2 regions of the Mycobacterium sp. IDUB_21 genome follow, and region 1 is predicted to be linked to the other one. Evidence: riboswitches for the same ligand, from Rfam matches in the RefSeq annotation. Region 1 holds a riboswitch; the other holds the start of a gene.

Region 1 (5,650 bases):
TCGGCACCTTCACCGAAACCATCTACGACGGCAACAACTGGAACGACTACGACATCGGGCTGATCGCGCTGGATCACCCCGACAAGATCCCGCTGACCGCCGAGGTCGACGGGCACCCGGTGACCGGCCTGGCCGACCAGGTCGACATCGGCGACACGCTGTGCCATTTCGGAATCCGCAGCGGCGAACCGCGGTGCGGGCCGGTGGTGGCCAGCGAGGAGAACAAGGTCCGGTTCACCGCGACCGGAACCTGCGGCGACTCCGGCGGCCCGGCCTACCGGCTACGGCCCGAGGGCACCGCCGAAGCGGTCGGGATCTTCACCGCGGTGTCCAACGGTGACTATTCCGAGCCGACCTGCGACGGGGACCATACCTACTCCGTCGCGCAGCTGATCAAGCCGTGGCTCGCAGCCTGGGAGCTGACGCTGGCCACCGCGGATGCGTCTTAGCTACGCAAGGCGGCCAATCCGGCTAGGGCGGTGAGGTCCTCCGAACTTTTACCGAGCCTCACGGGGTTTCGCTTGCCGTCTCCCGACACGCACCCACCGGCAGGGTCACCCCGGGTGGCGGGGCGATCCGCGCGACCGACCCGATGGTCGGCGCCTCGGTCCGAAAAACCATGATGGTCCCGGGCTGCTTCGTTGGTGATAACGCCACATCCAGAGCCAGCCCCGGAGTGTCGTCGTCGAGGTCGAGATTCAGATACACCGACGACCGACGCTCTTGGTGGCACCGCGCGATCAGCTGATCGGCCAACAGGTGGCCTTCGTCGCGGTAGCGCGCAAGCGCGCCGATGTCTGCGCGGGAGTGGCCGTCATCTTCCATGAGTCGCTGCGCCATCAGCTGCGGCCCGGTGACTGCCAAACCCGCGGACTGAAAGACCCACGGCAGCACCTCGAGCCAGCCCGCGAGATCGGCCGCCGTCTGGGTATTGCCGATGACGTAGTGAAGGACGAATCCACGCCGGGTCAATTCCTGCATGACCACGCCTGCCGTGGCGGCGATGTAATCGGCCACACCCGCCGACCAGCGGAACTGTCGAAAACACGACTTGTACAGATCCTCGACCATGAAGAAGGCGGTGGCCACCAGCCAGTCGTCATCAATCCCACGGGCCAGCGCACCCACCCGGTGGCTGAGCACAGCCAGAGCGCGGGAGCGGTCGGCATCGGCGAGCGCATCGATCCGGTCGGCGCCCGCGATGATCGCCCGGCTCTCGGCATCCCACACCAGGGCGAGGGTGGGGATATTCCAATGCGCTCGGAGCTGGTGGTAGTTCTCCGGGTCGATCGCGGACTCCCCGGACCACCGGTAGGCGGTCAGCGCGCCGCCTTTGACCACGCTGAAGTCGACGCAGGCGGTGCGCTCGGTCCAGTCCCGCCGCAACTCGGGGTCGCCCTGCCGCCAGTAGTGGCCGTAAAACACCGGGACCTCCCCGGTGTAGACACAGGACTGGACGTCGATTTTCCGTTCCGGCAACTCCGGATAGGGGTCGCCGTCGACGGTCACACGGACGCCATCCATTACCGCGACGTCGCGCAGCGTGCGTGCCTCGCTGTCCCACCACCGGGTGCGGGCGTCGGGCCGAGTATGGCCACCCTTGTCCTTGTAAGCCGGGTAGCCCTGCTTGACCAGGCTGATCTCCGGGCCCTTGAGCAGGTTCTCGATCGCGTCGTAGAGCGGGTCTCCCTTGGTGCTGGCTGCCACCAGGTGATCCCTGTTGGTGAACGGCGCCACCGATTTGCAACGCGCCAGCACCTCCGCGATCGACTCCTTATGCCAGCAGGCGTGGATTACCCGCAGTCCCTTCAGATCCAGCCACAGCGGGAAGGTGGCGAACCAGTCCAGGTAGTAGCGCTGCTCGTCATCGTCGAGCTGGTCGAGGAATGCCTGGTGCTGGTCGATGTGCTTCGGTGAGTGCGAGCGCAGGTACTCACCGCTGCCCACCGGCCATTCGGTGTGATAACCCAGCGCATTGAACTCGTGGTTGCCCATCACGATCTGCGCGCTGCCAGCATCAACCATAGCCCTGACCACCTCCAGCACCCGCGACTGTTCGTCGCCACGGTCAATCAGGTCACCGACGAAGATCGCCTGCCGATCGGGGTGTCGGTATTCGCTTGTGCCCTCGGCAATCTCGTAGCCCAGCTCGCCCAGCAGCGCCTCGAGCTCGGTTGCGCAGCCGTGGACGTCGCCGATGATGTCGTAGGCCTGCACCGTGGAATCAGCCATTTGTGGACCTTCCTCTCCGTTGCATCTGAATTCTTTCAGCAGGCACCGACAAGGGGACTCGGGCTTCCCGTCGACCTTCCTCGCCCTCAACGGATCTCACGAGTCGCCCCCGCTCGTCAGCTCAATCGGACTTGCCGAGAACAGCAACGCCCGCAGCCGCCGGCGCCGCTCCTCTCGGCCTTCGTCCGCACGTTTGGCAGCAGCCGCGGCGAGATGATGGTATTGGAATTCCAACTTGCGCAGCTCTTTTGCCATGCCCAAAGTCAGATACGGGTTTGCGTGCTTGCGCCTGGCGTAGTCCAGCAACTCGGCATCAGTGAACGACCCGAGGCGCTCGCGATAGGCGGGCCTGACGTAATTCACGTCGGCCTACCTAGGCCAACGAGCATCGCGATCACCGGTTTCCCTCGACAGGTTCCGCCACCTGTTGCGTTTGGCGCCGTCCGGTCCGTACTCGCGCAGCCAGTGCCGGTGGTGCGCGTCGGTCTCGTCGCACTGTCGGCGGTGACGTTCGATGTCGCGCAGATCGGTGGTGGCCGGCCAGAACCCGAACTCGCCGGCCAACTCTTGCAGGAGGGCCAAATCCAGTTCGGACATGTCACCTTTCCGGCGGTGCCGCTCCCGGGCATCCACCCCTTGCACGCTCTCCGCGTGCCGGCTCTTCCCCTGGGGCACCGTGCGGTAGTGGCGCGGCTGCCGGGACGACGGGACGACGGGACGACGGGTCAGGTACCCGAACTGTCGTCCACTCTTGAGCTGTTTCGAGGATAGCCGAATGCACCGACAACGGTGCGGTCATCGGGCGGTTGCACTCGAAGCGCTGCGCTGAAGCCCTCAGAACGTGTCGACGAAGCGGGGCCGCGCCGCATCCTGCCCCACCGCTACCGACGCCGCCAGGGTGGCAGCGATCAGCGAGCGGGTGCGGGCCATCCTGTCCACTCCACCGGGCGGCAGGCCCGCCACGCCTTGCGCCGCCACCGGGTCGACGGTGTGGTGAAGTTCCCGGGCCGCACCTGGGTGGTCACCGCGGTCAATCCGGGCTGAGCGTGCCGGTGGGCGCCGTCAGATGGAGCTCACGTCCCGCAGAACGTCCGATACCCACCGAATTCCGGCGGCGCCGGCGCGGCGTAGTCCTGCAGGCCGTCGCGCTCCCGGTACGGCTCGGCGAGCACCTCCAGCAGCTTTCGGACCGGGTCGAGGTCGCCGCGCATCGCCGCCGTCAGGGCCTGCTCCACCAGATGGTTGCGCGGGATGTAGACCGGATTGACCCGGTCCATCGCGTCGACGTCCGGGCCGAGCGAACGCCAGTGCGTCAGCCAGTCGTCAAAGGCACCGTCGCCAAAGATGTTGTCCGCCAACACCCCGCCGACATTCCCGCGGCCCGACGCGCTCAAAGCCCGGAAGAACGAGGTGTAGTCGACGACGTTGTCCTTGAGCAGCGCCAGCGCCTGATCGATCAGGGCGGCGGCCTCCACGCTGCCGGCCAGCCCGAACTTGGCCAGCATTCCGGCCGACCAGTAGCCGTGATAGCGCGGCATGAACCCCTCCAGGGTTTCCACCGCCACCGACAGCGCCAGCTCCTCGGTGTCGGCGAACAGCGGCAGGATGGTCTCGGCGAAGCGAGCCAGGTTCCACTGCGCGACCAGCGGCTGATTGCCGTAGGCGTAACGGCCGGCGTGGTCGATGGAGCTGAAGACCGTCGCCGGGTCGTAGGCCTCCATGAACGCGCATGGCCCGTAGTCGATGGTCTCACCGGAGATCGTCATGTTGTCGGTGTTCATCACCCCGTGCACGAACCCGACCAGCATCCATTTCGCGATCAGCGACGCCTGGGCCTCGAGTACCGCTTGAAACAGTGCGAGATAAGGGTTTTCGGCCTGCGCAGCCTCGGGGTGGTGGCGGGTGATCGCGTAGTCGGCCAGCCGGCGCAGCAACCTCAGATCACCGGTAGAGCGGGCCTGCTGGGCGACGAGCTGGAAGCTGCCCACCCGCAGGTGGCTGGCGGCGATACGGGTCAGCACCGCCCCGGGTAGCAGGCCCTCTCGCCGCACCTGGGTTCCGGTGGCGACGACGGCCAGGGACCGCGTGGTGGGTACACCGAGGGCGTGCATGGCTTCGCTGATCACGTATTCGCGCAGCATCGGGCCGACCACGGCCAAGCCGTCGCCGCCGCGGGCGAACGGTGTGGGTCCGGAGCCCTTGAGGTGGATGTCGCGGCGGTGGTCACCGGCCAGTTCGCCGAGTAGCAGGGCGCGCCCGTCGCCGAGCAATGGGACGTAATTGCCGAACTGGTGACCGGCGTAGGCCTGCGACACCGGGACGGCGCCTTCGGGAATATCGGTGCCGGTCAACAGCTTTAGACCGGCAGAGCTACGCAGCCAATCCGGGTCGAGGCCCAGTTCGTCGGCTAGGGGTTCGTTGAACACCAGTAGCTTCGGGTCGGGCGGGGCGGCGGCCTGCCACGGGGTGGCCAGCTCGGGGAACTCGCGGGCGAAGTCGGCGGTCAGCAGCGGGGGTGGCACTCCGCCAGCCTACGGGCAGATCGGCCGCCATTCAGGCTGGCGTCACATCCACCACATCCGTACCGCCGGAGTCGGGGTGTGTGAGGTTCGGATCGGATAGCACGGATGCCGCTCGTCATGACGACACAGATACGTTCTGGGATCGGTTATATGACCGGACGTCGGCCGGTTTTGAGGTGCGCCCACCTATTGCGTTTGGAACCCGCTGGCCCGTATTCACGCAGCCATCCCCGATGCTGCACGTCGGTCTCCGCGCACTGTCTGCGGTGACGTTCGATGTCGTGGGCGTCGGTAGTGGCAGGCCAGAACCCGAACTCGCCGGCCAACTCTCGCAATAGCCGGGCACACCGACGACGACGGCGCTATGTGTGCCGCTACCCTTGCGACGGTGACGGATCGGCGCCGCTGGGATACGGCCAAGACCGCGGCGTGGCGGATCGGGATCGCGCTCGTCGTGGCCGCGATCTTCATCGGCCTGATCCAGGCCAACCGCCTCCATCCGATGCGCCCGCAGATCCCGATCCCGCAGGCGCACGCGATCGGGCCGGGCATCGGCATCGACGTCTCTCCCGCCGGCGACGGCAACTCGGTCAGTTGCACCGCGGGGTTTCTGGTGCGCACCCGCGACGGTCGGTCCGGGCTGCTGGCGGCCGGACACTGCAACCCCGACGGCGGAGCCGGGCAGGTGGTGATCCGCCATGGTGGTGCTTTCGCCTACCACAATATCGGCACGTTCACCGAAACCGTGTACGACGGCAGCAACTGGGACGACTACGACATCGGGCTGATCACCCTGGATGATCCGGGCAAGATCCCTCTGACTTCGGTCGTCGACGGGCATCCGGTGACAGGTGTGGCAGCGCGGGTCGATGTCGGTGATGTGCTGTGTCACTTCG
Region 2 (5,650 bases), on a different contig from region 1:
TCGCCCAACTCTTTGACCCAGCCCAGCCGCTCGTCGCGGGTGTTCCACACCAGCCCCAGTCGGCCGCCCGGTCGCAGCACCCGGATCAACTCGGGGATGGCCCGCGCCGGCTCGAACCAGTGCCAGGCCTGCGCCACCAGCACGGCGTCGACGCTGTCATCGGGCAGCGGAATCTGCTCGGCGGTGCCCAGCAGCGCCGGGGTCTCCGGCAGCGCGGTCTGCAGCACCTCGAGCATCTCGGCGATCGGGTCGACGGCCACCACGTTCAGGCCGCGCTCGACCAGTCGGGTGGTGAGCTTGCCGGTGCCGGCGCCCAGATCCAGCACGTCGGTGGCACCCGGTGGCAGCAGCCAGTCGATGGTCTCCGGGGGATAGGACGGGCGGCCCCGCTCGTAGGCGGCGGCCTGCGAACCGAACGACAGCGATCGGTCGTGCCGGGCCTGCGGGCTCACCGCCGGCGATCCCCGGCCGTGGCCGTGCCCATTGCTCGGCTCCTTACTCGTGAGCCGGCGCTCACCCGCCGTCTCCTTCGGCCAAGTCCAGGGTCTGGCGGATCAGCGCGCCGACACTGTCGGTCTCCAATAGGAAGCCGTCGTGCCCGTAGTCGGATTCGAGCACCTGCAGGCCGTCGCAGCCGGGCAGCAGGTCGGCCAGCTCGGCCTGCAGACGCAGCGGATACAGCCGGTCCGAGGTGATCCCGGCGACCACTGCCGGCACCCGGCAGCCGCGTAATGCCGCCGCGACTCCGCCCCGCCCGCGGCCCACGTCGAACCCCGACAGCGAATCGGTCAGGGTCACGTAACTGCCGGCGTCGAAACGGGACACCAGCTTGCCGCCCTGGTATCCCAGGTAGCTCTCCACCGCGTAGCGGCCACCGGCGGTCGGGTCCTCGCCTTCCTGGGCGTCGTTGGCGAAGCGCCGGTCCAGCTCGGCCTCGCCGCGGTAGGTCAGGTGCGCGATGCGCCGGGCGATCGCCAGCCCGGTTTCGGGGCTGCGGCCGGTGCCGTGGTAGTCGCCGCCGCACCAGTCCGGGTCGGCCTTGATCGCCGCGATCTGGGTGCTCTGGGTGCCGATCTGGTCGGCGGTCGCGCGGGCGCCGACGGCCAGCAGCAGGCCCGCGCCCACCCGGTCGGGGTGGGCGACCATCCACTCCAGCCCGCGGGCACCGCCCATCGAACCGCCCATCACCGCGGCCACCTCGGTGATGCCCAGCGCGGCTAGCGCGGCGATATCGGCTTCCACCTGGTCGCGAATCGAGATAGCGGGAAATCTTGAGCCCCAAGGTTTCCCGTCGCGGGCCAGGGAGCTCGGGCCGGTCGACCCGCGGCAGCCGCCCAGCACGTTGGTGGCCACCGCGCACCACCGGTCGGTGTCGATCGGGGCGCCCGGCCCGACGATCCCGTCCCACCAGCCCGCGGTGGGATGCCCGGATCCGGCGGGCCCGGTGACGTGGGAGTCCCCGGTCAGCGCGTGCAGCACCATGACGACGTTGTCGCGCCGGGGTGACAACTCGCCCCAGCGCTGCACGGCGATATGCACGTCGTCGAGCACCGCGCCGCCGGTCAGCGCCACCGTGCCGATGTCGACCACGCCGGTCTCGCCCTCGGCGGGCAGCACCTGCCTGGACACGTCGGAGATCGTCACCGGGGACCGCCTCAACGCGCCGCCAGCGCCGACGATTCGCCGAGCTGTGCTGCGACCGCGGCGAACCCGAGTTCCAGGTCGGCCAGGATGTCCTCGATGCCCTCGATGCCGACCGAGAGCCGCACCAGGCCCGGGGTGACACCGGTGCTCAGCAGTTCGTCTCCGGAGAGCTGGCTGTGCGTGGTGGACGCCGGGTGGATCACCAGGGAGCGCACGTCGCCGATGTTGGCGACGTGGCTGTGCAGTTTCAGTGCGTTGACGAACGCCTTTCCTGCTTCTAGGCCGCCGCCCTGCCCCCTGCCGGCCACCTCGAACGACAGCACGCCGCCGACGCCCCTGGGGGCCAGCCGCTGCGCCAGTTGGTGCCACGGCGAGTCGGGGAGCCCGGCGTAGTTGACGCTCAGCACGTCGTCGCGGGCGGCCAGGAATTCCGCGACTCGCTGGGCGTTGGCGACGTGGCGTTCGACCCGCAGGCTCAGCGTCTCCAGTCCCTGGGCGATCAGGAAGGCGTTGAACGGCGAGGCCACCGACCCGTAGTCGCGCATCAGCTGGGCGCGGATCTTGATCGCGTAGGCCGGCGGGCCCAGGTCGGCGTAGACCAGGCCGTTGTAGCTGGGATCGGGGGTGGTGAACCCGGGGTGGCGACCCTGGGTCCAGTCGAAGTTGCCGCTGTCGACGATCACGCCGGCGATCGCGGTACCGTGCCCGCCCAGGTACTTGGTGGCCGAGTGCACGACGATGTCGGCGCCCTGGCTGATCGGCTGGATCAGGTAGGGGGTGGCGATCGTGTTGTCGACGATCAGCGGCACCCCGTGCTCGTGGGCCACCGCGGAGACCCCCGGGGTGTCGAGGATGTCGATCTTCGGATTCGAGATGCTCTCGGCGTAGAACGCCTTGGTGTTCGGCTGAACCGCTGCGGCCCAGGACTCCAGGTCGTCGGGGTTCTCGACGAAGCTGACCTCGATGCCCAGCTTGGGCAGCGAGTAGCGGAACAGGTTGTAGGTGCCGCCGTACAGCCGCGGGCTGGCCACGATGTGGTCGCCGGCGCTCGCGAGGTTGAAGATCGCGAACGTGCTGGCGGACTGTCCCGACGACAACAGGGTGGCGCCCACCCCGCCCTCCAGGGCGGCGATGCGCTCCTCGATGACCGCGCTGGTCGGGTTGGTCAGGCGGGTGTAGATGTTGCCCGGTTCGGCCAGTGCGAAGCGGGCGGCGGCCTCGTCGGTGTCGCTGAACACATACGACGTGGTCTGGTAGATCGGCAGGGCGCGCGACCCGGTTTCCGGGTCGCCGGCGTGGCCGACGTGGATCTGTTTGGTCTCGAACGACCAGTTGGTACCGGCGGTCATATCTGGATGCTTTCTGCGGAGAGCCGTCGCTGGGGCAGGAGTGAATTCAGTGTGGATTCAGCGACAACAACAACGGGCGAGCGGGCACAAGGAGGCACGCATCAGGTTCCCCTGTCTACTCGGGGGGCCCGTTGTGGCGGACCCGCGCTTGCCGCGTAGCCGACGGTGGCTACTCAACCCGGTCAATCACCCGGGGCACCCCACCGCGGTTGGAGGGTTGCCGGCCAGCAAGCCGGGGCTTAGCGCTGGCACTCATGACCGCTCGCAGCTTATCGCATTCCTCGGAGGTGTCGCCACCTGCTCACCGGCGGTGGACGCCATTGTGCGGTGCGCGATACTGAGGCCGCCGTGTACAACGCGGAACAACGGAACATAAGACCCCTGACGCCGGGAGAACAGCCATGTGCGCCGACCAGCCGACCATCATCTACACGCTGACCGACGAGGCGCCGCTGCTGGCGACGTACTCGTTTCTGCCGATCCTGCAGGCCTTCGCCGGGCCGGCGGGTATCGATGTCCAGCCCAGCGACATCTCGCTGGCGGCCCGCATCCTGGCCGAGTTCCCCGACGAGCTGACCGAGGCGCAACGGGTGCCGAACAACCTGGCCGAACTCGGGCGGCTCACCGGCCTGCCCGACACCACGATCATCAAGCTGCCCAACATCAGCGCATCGGTGCCGCAGCTGGTCACCGCGATCAAGGAGCTGCAGGGCAAGGGCTTCGCGTTGCCGGACTACCCCGCGGACCCGAAGACCGACGCCGAGCGCGAGATCCACGACCGCTACGCCAAGTGCCTGGGCAGTGCGGTGAATCCGGTTTTGCGACAAGGAAATTCCGACCGCCGCGCACCCAAGGCGGTCAAGGAGTACGCCCGCAAGCACCCGCACAGCATGGGCAAGTGGTCGCAGGCGTCGCGCACCCATGTGGCCACCATGCGTACCGGCGACTTCTACCACGGTGAGAAGTCGATGACGGTGGACGGCGACCGCGACGTGAAGATGCAGCTGAAAACCAAGAGCGGCGAGACGATCGTGCTCAAGGAGAAGGTCTCCCTGCTCGACGGCACGGTCATCGATTCGATGTTCATGAGTATTGAGGCGCTGCGCGAGTTCTACGAGGAGGAGATGGAGGACGCCCGCAAGACCGGCGTGATGTTCTCCCTGCACGTCAAGGCGACCATGATGAAGGTCAGCCACCCGATCGTGTTCGGCCACGCCATCAAGGTGTTCTACAAGGATGCGTTCGCCAAGCATCAGGAGCTCTTCGACGACCTCGGCGTCAACGTCAACAACGGCCTGTCCGACCTCTACGAAAAGCTCGAGACGCTGCCGGCCTCGCGGCGTGAAGAGATCATCGAGGACATGCACGCCTGCCACGAGCACCGTCCCGAGTTGGCGATGGTCGACTCGGCCAACGGCATCTCGAACTTTCACTCGCCCTCGGATGTGATCGTGGACGCCTCGATGCCGGCGATGATCCGGGCCGGCGGCAAGATGTACGGCGCCGACGGGCGGCAGAAGGACACCAAGGCGGTCAATCCGGAGTCGACGTTCGCGCGGATCTACCAGGAGATGATCAACTTCTGCAAGACCCACGGCCAGTTCGATCCGGCCACCATGGGCACCGTGCCCAACGTCGGCCTGATGGCGCAGAAGGCCGAGGAGTACGGCAGCCACGACAAGACGTTCGAGGTCCCCGAGGCCGGGGTCGCCGACATCGTGGATCTGGCCACCGGCGAGGTGCTGCTGACCCAGCACGTCGAAGCCGGCGACATCTGGCGGTTGTGCACGGTCACCGACGCCGCGATCCGCGACTGGGTGAAGCTGGCCGTCGAGCGGGCGCGGGCCTCTGGCATGACGGTGGTGTTCTGGCTGGACACCGAGCGTCCGCACGAGGCCGAGCTGCGCAAAAAGGTCAAGGCCTACCTCAAGGACTACGACACCGAGGGCCTGGAGATCCAGATCATGCCGCAGGTGTGGGCCATGCGCTACACCCTGGAGCGGCTGATCCGCGGGCAGGACACCATCGCCGCCACCGGCAACATCCTGCGCGACTACCTCACCGACCTGTTCCCGATCCTGGAGCTGGGCACCAGCGCCAAGATGCTCTCGATCGTGCCGCTGATGGCAGGCGGCGGCATGTATGAGACCGGCGCGGGCGGTTCGGCGCCCAAACACGTCAAGCAGCTGGTGGAGGAGAACCACCTGCGCTGGGACTCCCTCGGGGAGTTCCTGGCGCTGGGTGCCAGCTTCGACGACCTGGGCGCCAAGACCGGCAACAGCGGCGCCAAGATCCTCGGCGAGACGCTGGACACGGCGATCGGGAGGCTGCTGGGCGACAACAAGAGCCCGTCGCGCAAGACCGGTGAGCTCGACAACCGCGGCAGCCAGTTCTTCCTCGCCAAGTACTGGGCGCAGGAGCTGGCCGGGCAGACGGAGGACACCGAGCTGGCCAAGCACTTCGCCGCGCTGGCGGATGCGCTGGACAAGAACCAGGACGCCATTCTCAACGAACTGACCGTGGTGCAGGGCAAGCCGGTGGACATCGGCGGCTACTACGCACCGGACCACGACTTGACGTCGGCGGTGATGCGGCCCAGCCCGACGCTGAACGCCGCGGTCGACGCCAAGGACTGACGGGCCCCACTCGGCGGACTC

What was found. A riboswitch is a leader RNA that binds a small molecule or an ion and turns the genes downstream of it on or off. The one in region 1 is predicted to bind S-adenosylmethionine.
Region 2: linked by a shared signal. The riboswitch ahead of ACZYY4_RS02815 (bifunctional o-acetylhomoserine/o-acetylserine sulfhydrylase) and the one ahead of ACZYY4_RS21730 (hypothetical protein) in region 1 are both predicted to bind S-adenosylmethionine.

Annotation. Positions count from the first base shown of each region.
Region 1 is NZ_JBVAXQ010000019.1:45,889-51,538, forward strand. It holds gene ACZYY4_RS21715 (S1 family peptidase) at 1-449, shown strand, start outside; partial or broken gene ACZYY4_RS21720 (metallophosphoesterase) at 1,273-2,232, opposite strand; gene ACZYY4_RS21725 (hypothetical protein) at 2,329-2,595, opposite strand; gene ACZYY4_RS21730 (hypothetical protein) at 2,602-2,829, opposite strand; SAM riboswitch class IV at 2,860-2,989, opposite strand; gene ACZYY4_RS21735 (hypothetical protein) at 3,067-3,210, opposite strand; gene ACZYY4_RS21740 (protein adenylyltransferase SelO) at 3,306-4,754, opposite strand; gene ACZYY4_RS21745 (chymotrypsin family serine protease) at 5,143-5,650, shown strand, end outside.
Region 2 is NZ_JBVAXQ010000001.1:579,111-584,760, forward strand. It holds gene ACZYY4_RS02805 (class I SAM-dependent methyltransferase) at 1-452, opposite strand, end outside; gene metX (homoserine O-acetyltransferase MetX) at 514-1,644, opposite strand; gene ACZYY4_RS02815 (bifunctional o-acetylhomoserine/o-acetylserine sulfhydrylase) at 1,656-2,993, opposite strand; SAM riboswitch class IV at 3,133-3,253, opposite strand; gene ACZYY4_RS02820 (NADP-dependent isocitrate dehydrogenase) at 3,395-5,629, shown strand.